Regions from separate parts of the Thalassolituus pacificus genome, predicted to be linked through region 1. Evidence: predicted binding sites of a transcription regulator. Region 1 holds the regulator's gene; each other region holds the start of a gene.
The links. Region 1 encodes sigma-54, which starts transcription at its own class of promoters, with help from an activator protein. Its sites were predicted from a motif close to TGGCACNNNNNTTGCTNT; they were not measured.

Region 1 (4,811 bases):
CCTGAATACCGGAGTGAATCAGGAAGCCTGTCCGCTGAACCTGGCACCAACCTCCTCCACCACCTGTGCTCTGGTCATGGGGGATGCACTGGCCGTTGCGCTGCTGGAAGCCCGTGGCTTTACCGCCGAAGATTTCGCTTTCTCCCATCCGGGCGGCTCACTTGGCCGTCGTCTGCTGCTTAAAGTAGAAGACATCATGCACGGTGGCAGCCAGATTCCGGTAGTAACGTCTGCGGCAACGCTGTCAGAAGCACTGTTGGTGGTAACGTCCAAAGGCCTGGGCATGACCACAGTGCAGGACAACGGCAAGCTGAGCGGTATTTTCACCGATGGCGATTTACGCCGCGCGATTGATAACGGTGTCGACATCCACACCGCCACCATGGCCGATGTTATGACCGTCGGCGGTAAAACCACCACGCCGGGCACCCTTGCGGCCGAAGCGCTGAAGCTGATGGAAGACAACAAAATCAACGCCCTGGTGGTTAAAGATGGCGACCAAACCGTTGGCGTAATCAATATGCATGATCTGTTACGCGCAGGCGTTATCTGATGCGCAAGCGCTATCTGCTGCTGCTGCTGACCCTGTTTTTTGGTCTGGCCCTGCTGGCAGTCGATCGCTACACCCAGGAACAGGCTCCTGCCCTGAGCGAACAACAGAACCATGAGCCGGATTACTATGGTGAAGGTCTGTATAACCGCCAGTACGACAACAGTGGCAAGCTGCAACAAACCTTTGTTGCCGCCCGCTCAACGCATTATCCGCAAACCAAAAGTACCTTATTTGCCGAGCCACTGCTGATGTCCGCCGATGATGAAGGCCAGACCTGGCAGGTGAATGCCCTCGAAGGAACGATGCTGGATGACGAACAATCGCTGCGTCTTGTTGGTCAGGTAGAAATCCGTCCGCTGAACCCCACCCAACCCAGCGACGACATACTGGTTGAGACCAGCACACTGACCTATCACAGCCGCCAGCAGCTGGCCGAAACCGACCAGCCGGTAATCATTACCAGCCCCCAAACCCGTATTAACGCAACCGGTATGACACTGGATATCGCGCGCCAGCGCATGGAATTCAAATCACAGGTGGATACCCGCTATGTTCCGCAATAATCACCGCCTTCTGGCCAGCTTGTTTCTCCTGTGCAGTGTGCCCGTCGCGCAGGCCCTGCCCGACGACTGGCAACAGGAGATGACCATTCTTTCTGAACGCGCCGAACTTGACCGCAAAGCGGGCGTGGTGATCTACGAAGGCAATGTTGTTCTGACTCAGGGCACGCTGCGCATTGAATCAGACCGCTTACTGATTATCCGCACCAACGACACGCTGGAAGAAGCCGTTGCCGAAGGCAGCACAGACAATCCGGCGCGCTATCAGCAACAGGTTAATGCCGGCAAACCGCTGACCAAAGCCCATGGCACGCGCATTCATTACTTTGCCCAGCAGCGTGAAATCAAAGTTCAGGGTAACGCCCAGCTGCAACAGGATGGCAACCAATTCAGCGGCGAGAACATTCTCTACGACATGACCAAAGAAACGGTCACGGCCAGTGGCGGTACGAATACCACCGGTCAGCCTGCTGGCGACGGCGAGAAGCAACGCATCAAAGTGGTTATCCAGCCGCAGGCTCCTGCCCAAGAGTCACAGCCACCGGCCACCGGCAACGCGGCCAATAACGGCACTGACAACAGTACATTTAACGATACTCCTGCGCAGGAACAGCCATGAAAACGCTGAAAGCCGAAAACCTGGCAAAAAGCTATAACGGCCGGGAAGTCGTTAAAGATGTCTCTATGTCGGTGCACAGCGGCCAGATTGTCGGTTTACTCGGCCCTAACGGTGCCGGTAAAACCACCTGTTTTTATATGATTGTGAATCTGGTGCAGGCCGACAAAGGCCGTATCAAAATCGATGACGAAGATATCAGCCATCTGCCGATGCACGGCCGGGCGCAAAAGGGCATTGGCTACCTGCCGCAGGAAGCCTCCATTTTCCGCAAATTGAGTGTCGCCGATAATATCCTCGCCATTCTGGAAACGCGCAAAGACCTCAACCGCGCGCAGCGTCTGGAAAAGCTGGAAGATCTGCTCAATGAGTTTCATATTCAGCACATCCGCAGCAGCCTGGGCATGTCGCTGTCTGGTGGTGAGCGCCGCCGCGTAGAGATTGCCCGCGCACTGGCCGCAGAGCCGTCGTTTATTCTGCTCGATGAGCCCTTCGCCGGGGTTGACCCAATTTCTGTAGCTGACATCATGGACATCATCCGCCAGCTTAAAGCGCGGGGAATTGGCGTACTGATTACCGACCACAACGTACGTGAAACTCTGGCTATCTGTGAGAAAGCCTATATTGTCGGAGGCGGCCACATTATTGCCGAAGGCACCCCCGAGCAGGTACTCGCCAGCGAGCAGGTACGTAAAGTGTATCTGGGCGAGGATTTCCGCCTGTGATGGCGACCCTGGCAGCCAGGACGCTGCTGATGATTCAGCGCAAAGGAATATGCACAAAAGATTCCAAGGTTTACCGCTTGGCGTATAATGCACAGACTATGCCGATACTGAGTGATTACTGAACTTTTATGAAAGCGTCTCTTCAGTTAAAGATGGGTCAGCACCTGACCATGACCCCTCAGTTGCAACAAGCCATCCGCCTGCTTCAGCTGTCCACCCTTGATCTGCAGCAGGAGATTCAGGAAGCCCTCGATTCCAACCCGATGCTCGAAGTGGAAGAGCACGAGCACGATGATCTGCCCGACCTGTCACGCAACAGCGATCACGACACCACCACCAGCAACGAAGTCAGCAGTCAGGATGACAGCCACAACGACACGCCGGAGCTGGACGAACAGTGGTCGCAAGAGCAATTACCTGACGACCTGCCCGTCGACAGTCAGTGGGAAGATACCTACCAGACCACCGCCAGCGTTGCCTCCGGCAGCAGCAGTAACGCCATCGACGACGATTTCGATTACGACTCGCGTCACGCCAGCACCGAAGATCTGCAGGATCATCTGCTGTGGCAACTGAACCTGACCCCCATGTCCGACACCGACCGTGAAATCGCCCTGATGCTGATCGACGGCGTCGATGACGACGGCTACCTGCACACCACTGTCGAAGACATTCTGGAAAGCATGGACCCCGCACTGGACGTCGAAGAAGACGAAGTGATGGCCGTACTGCATCGTCTGCAACAATTTGATCCGGCCGGTGCTTTTGCCCGCGACCTGCGTGAATGCCTGATGCTGCAATTACAGCAGCTGCCAGCCGAAACCCCGTGGCTGAGCGAAGCCAAAATGGTGATCCGCGATTATATCGAGCTGCTCGGCAGCAAAGATTACCCAACGCTGATGCGCAAAACCAAGTTGCGTGAAGATGACCTCAAAGCCGTCCTGCGTCTGATCAAAGAACTGAACCCTAAGCCGGGCTCCGGCATCAGCGCCGAACAGGCCGAATACGTGGTACCGGATGTTCTGGTGCGCAATATCCGCGACGAATGGCGGGTTGAGCTGAACCCCGATATTGCGCCAAAACTGCGCGTTAATGCCGATTACGCCTCACTGGTGCGCCGTTCTGATAACAGCACCGACAACGCCTTCTTGCGTGATCACCTGCAGGAAGCCCGCTGGTTTATCAAAAGCCTGCAAAGCCGTAATGAAACCCTGCTGAAAGTGGCCACCAAAATCGTTGAATATCAGATTGAGTTTTTCGAACAGGGCGAAGAGGCCATGAAGCCACTGGTTCTGCATGATATTGCCGAAGCCGTTGGCATGCACGAATCCACTATTTCCCGTGTGACGACGCAGAAATACATGCATACACCACGCGGAATCTTCGAACTGAAGTACTTTTTCTCCAGCCATGTCAGCACCGATGGCGGCGGCGAATGTTCCTCCACCGCAATCCGTGCCATGATTAAAAAACTGATTGCCGAAGAAAACACCCGCAAACCGCTGAGCGACAACAAAATCGCGGCGGTACTGGGGGATAAAGGCATTCAGGTGGCGCGGCGTACGGTGGCCAAATACCGTGAAGCCATGATGATTCCGCCATCGAATGAACGTAAACAATTGATTTGAAAAACAACAAGCCAGCAACAAGGAGTTGGACATGAAGATTAATATCAGCGGTCACCACGTTGACGTTACCGAATCTCTGCAAACTTACGTAGACGAAAAAATGTCCAAGCTGGGACGCCACTTTGACAACATTACCAACGGCCAGGTCACCCTGACCGTGATCAAAGAGCGCATGATTGCCGAAGCCACCATCCACGTCAGTGGTGCCGATCTGCATGCCAGCGCCGAAAACGACGATATGTACGCCGCTATTGATCAGATGACCGACAAACTCGACCGTCAGGTACTGAAACACAAAGAAAAACTGGTGGCGCGGCAACACGGACAAGGCTGATTAATGGACATTCGCATCGAGGATATCCTCACACCGGAACGCACTCTGATTGATGCCCCGGTTTCCAGTAAAAAGAAGTTGCTGGAGTACCTGGCAGGTTTTATCGCTGAGCAACTCAGCGATAGTTCCGCCGACGATATTTACGAGCGATTACTCAGCCGTGAACGCCTGGGCAGTACCGGGATTGGCGAAGGCATCGCCATTCCCCACTGCCGCCTGAAACAATGTGACCAGGCGATGGGCGTACTGCTGCGACTGATGGAACCTGTGGATTACGATGCCATCGACCGCCAGCCGGTCGATCTGGTCTTCGCCCTGCTGGTACCGGAAGAAGCCACCGAACAACATCTGCAGGTATTAGCGATGCTGGCGCGGAATTTCAGCGAGCCAGCCTA
Region 2 (4,811 bases), on a different contig from region 1:
CAGTCGTTGTACGACACCAGATAGTCTTTATCGTCATTCGGGTTACGGCAGGTGCCGACCCAGGAGACTTTGGACGCTTCGGAACCCGGCGGACAGGTGGTTAATGTGCCGCCACAGTCGTTGCACAGGTTGCCGTCGAGCGCGCAGTAGCGCCAGTATTCACAGGCCGTCGGATCATTCGGATCGGCCGGGGCTTCATCTTCCGCTTCTCCGGCCCAGGCTTTGCCGGCATTACGGTCGAAGGGCAGAACCGGCAGCATGGCGCTGCCCAGCATCAGCATCCCGGCGCGGCTTAAAAAACTGCGGCGACTGCTGCGCTGTGCGACTTTGCGGGTTAAATTTTCGGTGCCTTTATCCAGGCCGGTTAATACGCTGTCGAAAAATCGTTTCATGGTGATATCTCTTGTTGCCTAAAAATCGTTGCCTACTGAGTGATGCTCAGGAGTGGCTTGTTCAGGAATGCTGCTCAAGAAAACTCTGTACCGAGCCAACACCCATTTCCATGGCATTGAACAGGCTCTCAAGCTGCTCGCGGCTGTTGATCAGACCTTTCGAGCGGATCACACCCTGCTTATCCATCAGCACCGCAAACGGCAGACGCGATACGCGGTAACCCAGACCCAGCTCGGTCGACAGCACGTATGGAAAATCCTGCAGGCCGACGTGCTGAATAAAGCGCTGGTGTTTTTCTTCTTCGCCATCGGAAGCCAGCACCACATCCAGCCAGTCTTTTTCACTGGTTTTTACCGAGCGCAGAATCGGCAGCAGTTTTTTACATACCGGACAGGTCGGCGACAGGAAAAACACCAGCATGGCTTTTTCTTTATCGCGGCCAATGTGCACGGCACCACCGGTCAGGCTGTTAAGGGTAAAGGCCGGGGTTAAATCACCAACTTTCGGCCCGGAATCATTCATCAGCGCACCCATCGGCGCGATACGTTCAAACAACACGCCGATCTGGCGGGCCAGCACAAAAAATGCGAGGGCCAGCGCCATTACAGCAACAAATAAAAATGCGACAGCAAAATACAAAGCAGTCATAACGACCTCTTAAATTCGTTTCAGTGAGTTGGCCATTTCACGGATGGCCAGCAGGTTGGCGTTCACCTGCTCAAACAACAGGAAGGCGAGCCACATAAAGACAGCAGCAGCGATGGCCACCACGATTTCGGCGCTTTGCAGTGCTTCCGGCAAACCGAGCAATGGCAGCAGAGCGAAGACCATCAGCAGCGCATTACGCAGCAACAGGGTTTTGCTCAGCAGTTGCGGAGTACCGCCACAGCCACATTCGATGCGGGTATGACCGCGACGGATATTGATGCCCATCGCGATGGCATATCCCCCGAGCAACAGCGCCGCCAGCACCAGTCCGGCAGCACGGCTGGCGCTGAATAACAGCATCAGCACCAGCGCACCTTCGAGGGCCAGCAAGGCAGCAGCGGCGGGCTTAACCAAAGCTTCCGGCAGCAACTCGTAGTCGGCGACAAAGCCCTGAAATTCGAGAAAATCCAGTGCTTTGTGCAGTGCCGCGCGCAGGAATACCAGCAGGGTAAACACCAGCAGCGTGAGGCTCGCCAGTGGCAGCAACTCAGTCATGAGCCACCGCCAGCGAGGTGGTCCAACCGGCTTTTTCGTCGGCCGCCGCCTTCTCAAACATAAAGTCGCCATCTTTGCTCAGCACATACTGATCAATGGTTTCATCTTCTTCATTGGAGCCGAAAATCACCGGCTGCTTGCTGCTGGTGACGGTCAGCGCAACCAAATGCTCGGCCGGACTGCGGCTGATCAGTTTTTTCTTCTTCAGGCTGTAACCCCAGATTTCTGCCGATGCGTCTTTATGGCTGCCGTCGTAGGCATCCGGGTGCATGAGCACAAAGATCATGTCGTTGGCTTCGTTATAAGCGGTAATGGCATAACCACCGGGCACCCAATCACCTTCAATGCCGGCATTAAGCTGCAGCTTTTCTTTGATTTTTACGCTTTTGCCACTGTCATCAGCGAGGTACACCGCACCGCCGAAGGTGGTCAGAATCAGCTCACCGTTTTTGCGGCGCTGGGTGTGGATATAAATCGGGTCGGCATCCACATCGAATAATTTGCCCGATGCTTCAACACTGTATTCTTTTCCTTTTACGGTGAAAGTTTTCAGCTGGCCAGTACCGCAGGGCGTGCTGAAACTGGTGCCTTTCAGTGCCGGATAAACGCCGTAACAACCCGGTGTTGGCACTTCGGCAATGACTTCACCGGCAGCAATATCGATTACTGAAACCGAGGTGGCCGGTGTGGCATTCTGCACATACAGCAGTTTTTCATCGGCGCTTAATTCCAGCAGCTGAGTCATGCCAATGGATTTCACCGCTTTATTAGGCACGATGATTTCTTTCTTGCGGCTCAGGGTGTCTACGTCGTACACCTGCACCACACTTTCTACCGGGCCATAGGTAATGCGCTTGGCAAAGTCGGACAGTACGTAAACGGTTTTGCCGTCTTTCGAGACTTTCATCTGCGAAGTAATACCCGCCGGCATCGAGCCTTTATAGTGCAGGTCATCCTGAGCGAAGACGTGAATCTGGCTGGCGCCACCCCAGGCGGCTTCGTTCATAAACACATTCGGCCCGGGCTGAATGGTTTTCTCAACGCTGAAGACTTCCGGCTTAAAGGGTTCCGCCTGTGCCGCCGGCATCACCGCCGACAACAGCAGGGTTGCGATACAGGCCGCCAGCGGTGCCGGCGTAAATACGCGGTGGGACAGGTTTCTGGTTTTACTTCTTTGCTTGGTTAACGTCATGGTTTGCAGCTCTCGTTGTGAGTCTGCAATGCCAGAGCAGCGGTCATGCCAATGCCTGAGTTCAACGGTGAAACATAACCCAAAATGCATACTTCAAGAGGCAAATGCTGACAATTCAGTCAGAATTGTTACCGCCTGTTATCGGCACTGGTTAACGATAAAGTGATCAGCACCAGAAAGAGGCTGCCCATTCTTCATGCAGCGTTGTTATGGTGCATTTGTCTCACTACGCGGATTCCTGCCCAGGTCGGTAGCCGCAAGAGCCTCTGTTGCCTCCCTGCAGCTGACGGCGAAGCCCTACCCGAAACCCCGGCCATGGGGTATCCTGCGACCTCTGAACGCGGGGGATGTTATGAGTAACTGGCTTGATGCCGTAAAGTGGGACGCCGATGGTCTGGTACCGGCGATTGCGCAGGATTATAAGACCGGCCGTATCCTGATGATGGCCTGGATGAACCGGGAAGCACTGACGCTGACGGTGCAGGAAAACCGCGCCATCTACTATTCCCGCTCGCGCCAACAACTGTGGCGTAAAGGCGAATCGTCCGGCCATGTGCAGCAGCTGCACGAAGTGCGCCTCGACTGTGACGCCGATGTCATCACCCTGCAGGTGGAACAGATTGGCGGTATCGCCTGTCATACCGGCCGCGAAAGCTGCTTCTACCGGGTCTATCAGGACGGTGAATGGGTCAGCGTTGATCCGGTGTTAAAAGACCCGAAAGATATTTATTGATGCCACTTAATGAAACTGAAACAGCTATGAGCGATATACTTTCCGCCCTCGGCGATATCCTTGAAGAACGTAAGAGCGCAGCCGCCGATTCATCCTACGTGGCCAGCCTGTATCACAAGGGTCTGAACAAGATTCTGGAGAAGGTCGGCGAAGAAGCCACCGAAACCATTCTGGCCGCCAAAGATGCCGAGACCAGTGGCGATAACAGCGATGTTATCTACGAAACCGCCGACCTGTGGTTTCACACTCTGGTGGCACTGGCCAAACTGGGCGAGCGCCCGGAAGCCGTGGTTAATGAACTGGCACGACGCTTTAATATGTCCGGACTGGAAGAAAAGGCGTCACGTACGCCCAAGTAAACCGGTACCAACCAGAGAACTGAGAGATTGAGTATGCCGGACTGTTTGTTTTGCCAGATTGTCGCCGGAAAGATTCCGGCCAATGTCGTTTATGAAGATGAGCACCTGCTGGCGTTTCACGATATCGCGCCCAAGGCCGATACTCATCTGCTGGTCATACCCAAGCGCCATATCGTTAACCTCAATGATCTGAGCGACGCTGATGCCAGCCTGATGAGCCATTTAATGCTCAGCCTGCCGGCCATTGCCCGCACACAAAACCTGACTGGCTTCCGCACCATTACCAATACTGGTAAAGAAGGTGGGCAGGAAGTTTTCCATATGCACTTTCATATACTGGGCGGCGATCAGCTGCCCGGTTTCTGATGTAATTTTTAAATTAAGAATAAGAGGATTTTCCTATGCTCGGCGGAATCAGTATCTGGCAATTATTAATCGTTCTGGCCATCGTCATTATGATTTTCGGAACCAAAAAACTGCGCAATCTGGGCGGTGATCTGGGTGGTGCCATTAAAAGCTTCAAAAAAGCCGTAAACGAAGACGGTAGTGCAAAAGCCGACGAAGACGAGAATAAAGAACCGGCAAAAACGCTGGAACATAAAGAAGGCGAACAGAAAGACGCCGAATTCAAAAGCACCAACAAAGACCAAGATAAAATCTGATGTTCGATATCGGTTTTCTGGAATTAATGGTGGTTGCCATTCTGGGCCTGCTGGTGCTCGGCCCGGAACGTCTGCCCAAAGCAGCCCGCACAGTAGGTCTGTTTCTTGGCCGCATGCGCCGTACCATGAGCAATATCCAGGACGATTTTGAGCGCCAGGTGCGTACGGAAGAATTACGCGAAAAGCTGAAAGATCCTTATGCAACGTTTCTCGATGACGATTCGCCATCAGCTAACAGCATTCAGCCCAAGCCTGAAGCAGAAACGCAG
Region 3 (4,811 bases), 320 kb from region 1:
GCCAGTCAAAAGCCGGACCCGGATCGGTTTTCCGGCCTGGCGCAATGTGCTCGTGCCCGGTAATACGGCGACCAATGGCCGGATATTCTGCCTGCAACGCACGCACAATATCGACCAGAACCTCATACTGCACCGCACAGTAAGCATCGGTATCCGTACCTTCCAATTCAATACCTACAGAATAGTCGTTGCAGTCTGCCCTGCCTTCATAAACCGAGCGTCCCGCATGCCAGGCCCGATCATTAAAATTCACAAACTGAGTCACGGCTCCGTCGCGTTCAATCAGCAGATGGCTGGAGACCCGCAAGGCAGCGATTTCTGCAAAGTATGGGTGGGCATCAGCCGGGAGTTTATTTTGAAAAAATTGCTGCACATAACCACCACCAAACTGACCTGGCGGCAGGCTGATATTGTGAATAACCAGCAGCGTGATATCACCATCAGGCCCGGGCGGGCGGGGGCCAAAGTTAGGCGAAGGACACCAACAGGCAATATCCAGACGCCCTTCACTCACTTTCATGCTCGTGTCCTTCCTCTGTGCGCTTCTACACCATTGAACAAAGTCGACACCTTAGCGGTTTTTAACGGTGCCGTCAGTTTGGCAGCCCCGACGACAACCTTTATAGTGACCGCTGACACAACATGACATAAAGAGAGAAGCGGATGCTGGAGTTCATTAAGACGATCAATGGCTGGGCCTGGGGAGCACCGATGCTGCTTCTTATCAGCATCACCGGCCTGTATCTGACCCTGGGTCTGAAAGCTTATCCAATCCGTAACATTAAACGCGGCTTCGTCTATTTATGGGTAAACCGCGAAGGTAAAGGTCAGGGCGAAATCTCTGGTTTTAACGCACTGATGACGTCGCTTTCGGCGACCATTGGTACCGGTAACATTGCCGGGGTCGCCACCGCCATCGCTTCCGGCGGGCCAGGTGCGCTGTTCTGGATGTGGTTAATTGCCTTACTCGGTATGGCCACCAAATACGCCGAAGCCGTGCTTGCCGTTCATTACCGCGAACGCAATGAGAAAGGCCAGTATGTTGGCGGCCCGATGTACTACATCCGTAATGGCCTTGGCCCGAAATTCCGCTGGATGGCTCTGCTGTTTGCTTTCTTCGGCATGTTAGCGGGCTTCGGTATTGGTAATGGCGTCCAGGCAAATTCCGTAGCCGACGCCCTGCATGGTGGCTTTGGTATTCCTGAGTGGGTGACCGGCGTAGCCATTGCCGTTTTGGTTGGTCTGGTCCTGCTGGGCGGTATCCGCCGTATTTCTGAAGTGGCCGGTAAGCTCGTTCCTTTTATGGCGATTGCCTACATTCTCGGCGGCCTGATATTGCTGGTTGTTTTCGCCGACCGCGTACCGCAAGCCGTCGAACTGATCCTCCACCACGCCTTTAACCCGACCGCCGCCATGGGAGGTTTTGCCGGTGCTGCCGTATGGGCTGCCATCCGTTTTGGTGTAGCGCGTGGTGTATTTTCTAACGAAGCAGGCCTCGGCAGCGCGCCCATTGCTCATGCCGCCGCACAAACCGACAGCCCGGTACGTCAGGGCAGCATCGCCATGCTCGGTACTTTTATCGACACCATTATTATCTGCACAATAACCGGTCTGGTGATTGTCGCTTCCGGCGCCTGGCAGCTGTGTCCGCCGGAAATTGCCGAGTGTGTTGCCGGTAAAGGTTTAAGTGGTGCCAACCTTACTTCTGCGGCGTTTGCCCTCGGTTTACCCGGCATCGGCAACTATATCGTGACTCTGGGGCTGGCGATTTTTGCCTTCACCACCATTATCGGCTGGTCTTTTTATGGAGAGAAATGCACAGAGTATCTGTTCGGTGTAAAATCCGTGCCCATTTTCCGGATCATCTGGGTTTTGGCCATTCCGATCGGTGCAACGCGTGAACTCGACGTCGCCTGGCTGATTGCCGATACCCTCAACGCAATGATGGCGCTGCCCAACCTGGTTGCCCTGTTACTGCTGAGCCCGGTCGTCTTCAAGCTGACAAAGAGTTTCTTAAACCATGGATCTGAGCCTGCATCAAAATGATATCGCCACCATCGTTGCCCGTGCGCTGGAAGAAGATGTGGGCAGCGGCGATATTACCGCCCGTCTGATCCCGGCCACTCAGCAAGCCAAAGCGCGCATCATTTCCCGTGAGCGCGCCATTATCGCCGGACGCGCCTGGGTAGATGAAGTATTCCGCCAGCTTGATCCGGCTGTCAGCGTGATCTGGCGTGTATCTGAAGGCCAGTGGGTACGGCCCAACCAGACGCTGTTTGAACTGCAGGGAAGTGCCCGCTCGCTGCTGACCGGCGAGCGCTGCGCCCTGAACTTCCTGCAAAGTCTGTCCGGCACAGCCACCCTGTGCCGTTTCTATGCCGACAAAGTGACCGGTACCGGTGTTAAGTTGCTCGATACCCGCAAAACCATTCCTGGTCTGCGTATCGCACAGAAGTACGCAGTCAGCGTCGGTGGCTGCTTTAACCACCGCATTGGCCTGTACGATGCCTTCCTTATTAAGGAAAATCACATCATGGCCGCCGGTGGCATTCGCGCAGCAGTCAGCCAGGCGCACGACATTGCCCCCGGCAAACCGATTGAGGTAGAAGTGGAAACCATGCAGCAACTGGATGAAGCCATCGACGCCGGTGCCGACATCATCATGCTCGACAACTTTAATCCTGAACAAATGCGCGTTGCCGTTGTCCATGCCAGACAGAAAAGTCAGGGCCGTACCAATGGAGTGATAAAACTGGAAGCCTCCGGCGGCATTACCGATACCAGCCTGCGTGCCTACGCCGAAACCGGTGTGGATTACATTTCCATCGGTGCCCTGACCAAAGACTGCAAAGCGATTGACCTGTCGATGCGGTTGGTGTGAAGAGGGTCTTTAGAGGCCAACACTCTGTTTTGACATGCAGAGAGTGACAATATTTGTCACTCTCTGACAATCTGATTAATCAGCGTTCAGGTTATCGCCGGACATGGATCAAAAAACGTGATAAAAGCCCGGAATCAGGGCTTGCAGCGGCCAACTAAGCTTGGCACACTCTTCGCACTGTCCTGATGTGACACAGCAATTCAAAGCCCGCTTTGAATTGCCCATAACTAAAATCTCAATCGAGAGTGGAGAATTTTCTATGAAAGCTCAAAAAGGTTTTACCCTGATTGAATTGATGATCGTTATTGCGATCATTGGCATTCTGGCTTCTGTTGCCATCCCACAATACAAAACCTATACAACCCGTGCACAAACTGGTCCTGAACTGGTTGGTGCTGTTCGTCCTCTCCAGCTCGCTCTGGCCGAATATGCGGCTATCGAACAAAAGCTGCCAACCAGTGCAACTGAACTTGTTCAATGGTCAACCGGTGAAGTAGCTAACTGCTTAGGCCACGTTAAAAATGTTGCCTACACATACTCATCAGCTACTGCTGGGGTTATCACTGCGACAACTTATGGTGCTGGCGAAACTGCAGATACTGCATGCACAGGTGCCGGTCCGACTTCTGAGCCTGAAATGCAGGGTAAAACACTGGTAATTGATGTTACCGTGAATACTAATGGCGCTGTTCGTTTTGCTGTAGATGCAACTAATAGTACAGTTCCTGCGAAATTCCTGCCTAAAATTGGCTAATTAACCAATCGGCAGTAATTAAGAGCACCCTCTAGTGGGGTGCTTTTTTGTTTTTAGCGTAAACAAACAGAACTAGTAGATTCTTCTACCCTCTGGTATGTTCTGGTGCAAAAAGCATAATGCCTTTGGGGAAGTCTCTATGGCCGTTCTAACCGGCTTGCCACGCCGTATCGTCGAACAAAATCTCGTCAACAGCCAACAGGCTCAGGAAATCGTCAACAAGGCCAAACAAGACAAAATTGGCTTTGTCGCCGCTGCTGTCGCCTCCGGTTACATTAAATCGCGCGCAATTGCCTTATTGGCGTCAGAAGAATTTGGCTTGCCTGTCCTTGATTTAGCTGCCTTTGATCTGGAATTAATCCCAAGAGAACTGGTCAGCAAGGATCTGATTGAAAAACACCGCGTATTACCTTTATTTCAGCGCGGTACGCGCCTGTTTATTGCCCAGAGTGACCCCTCGGCCATGATGGCCATTGATGAAATCAAATTTAATACCGGTATGACGGTAGAAGCGGTACTGGTAGAAGAAGACAAGCTGGGGCAGGCCGTTGATAAGTTTCTGGCCGCCAACGATAACAGTTTTGGTGAACTGGACAGCGAGCTGGATGATGTTGACCTTGAAGACCCGGATGCACGTGAAAAAGCTCAGGAAGCCGAGAAAGATTCTTCCGGTGACGATGCTCCTATTGTACGTTTCGTAAACAAAATGTTGCTCGATGCCATTAAAGGTGGCGCATCTGATATTCACTTTGAGCCCTATGAGAAGCGCTACCGGGTACGTTACCGTACCGATGGCATGTTGCATGAAGTCGCCAGCCCGCCGGTCAACCTTGCCGGTAAGATCGCTGCTCGTTTAAAGGTGATGTCGCAGATGGATATTTCTGAACGGCGTGTCCCGCAGGATGGGCGCATCAAGATGAAACTGTCCAAAACAAAGGCCATTGATTTCCGGGTAAATACCCTGCCAACCCTGTGGGGTGAAAAGATCGTACTGCGTATTCTTGATCCCTCGTCCGCCAAACTGGGCATTGATATGCTCGGTTACGAAGCAGACCAGAAAGCCTTGTACATGGAAGCTCTGGCCAAGCCTCAGGGGATGATTCTGGTTACCGGCCCCACCGGTTCCGGTAAAACCGTATCGTTATATACCGGCCTGAATATTCTTAATGTCGAAGG

Region 2: a site for sigma-54 is predicted at 2,822-2,839, ahead of NYR02_RS01820 (amine dehydrogenase large subunit). Genes of this name have one in related genera too.
Region 3: a site for sigma-54 is predicted at 3,043-3,060, ahead of NYR02_RS19465 (pilin). Genes of this name have one in related genera too.

The regions. Positions count from the first base shown of each region.
Region 1 covers NZ_JAOANI010000028.1:47,582-52,392, reverse strand. Annotated here, with positions in the region: gene NYR02_RS14865 (KpsF/GutQ family sugar-phosphate isomerase) at 1-553, shown strand, start outside; gene lptC (LPS export ABC transporter periplasmic protein LptC) at 553-1,116, shown strand; gene lptA (lipopolysaccharide transport periplasmic protein LptA) at 1,103-1,732, shown strand; gene lptB (LPS export ABC transporter ATP-binding protein) at 1,729-2,454, shown strand; gene NYR02_RS14845 (RNA polymerase factor sigma-54) at 2,583-4,082, shown strand; gene hpf (ribosome hibernation-promoting factor, HPF/YfiA family) at 4,114-4,416, shown strand; gene ptsN (PTS IIA-like nitrogen regulatory protein PtsN) at 4,420-4,811, shown strand, end outside.
Region 2 covers NZ_JAOANI010000005.1:78,910-83,720, forward strand. Annotated here, with positions in the region: gene NYR02_RS01805 (methylamine dehydrogenase light chain) at 1-392, opposite strand, end outside; gene mauD (methylamine dehydrogenase accessory protein MauD) at 454-1,041, opposite strand; gene NYR02_RS01815 (MauE/DoxX family redox-associated membrane protein) at 1,051-1,596, opposite strand; gene NYR02_RS01820 (amine dehydrogenase large subunit) at 1,589-2,788, opposite strand; gene hisI (phosphoribosyl-AMP cyclohydrolase) at 3,141-3,521, shown strand; gene NYR02_RS01830 (phosphoribosyl-ATP diphosphatase) at 3,548-3,880, shown strand; gene NYR02_RS01835 (histidine triad nucleotide-binding protein) at 3,914-4,246, shown strand; gene tatA (Sec-independent protein translocase subunit TatA) at 4,282-4,542, shown strand; gene tatB (Sec-independent protein translocase protein TatB) at 4,542-4,811, shown strand, end outside.
Region 3 covers NZ_JAOANI010000028.1:365,102-369,912, reverse strand. Annotated here, with positions in the region: gene ampD (1,6-anhydro-N-acetylmuramyl-L-alanine amidase AmpD) at 1-520, opposite strand, end outside; gene NYR02_RS16375 (alanine/glycine:cation symporter family protein) at 664-2,046, shown strand; gene nadC (carboxylating nicotinate-nucleotide diphosphorylase) at 2,021-2,881, shown strand; gene NYR02_RS19465 (pilin) at 3,141-3,635, shown strand; gene pilB (type IV-A pilus assembly ATPase PilB) at 3,775-4,811, shown strand, end outside.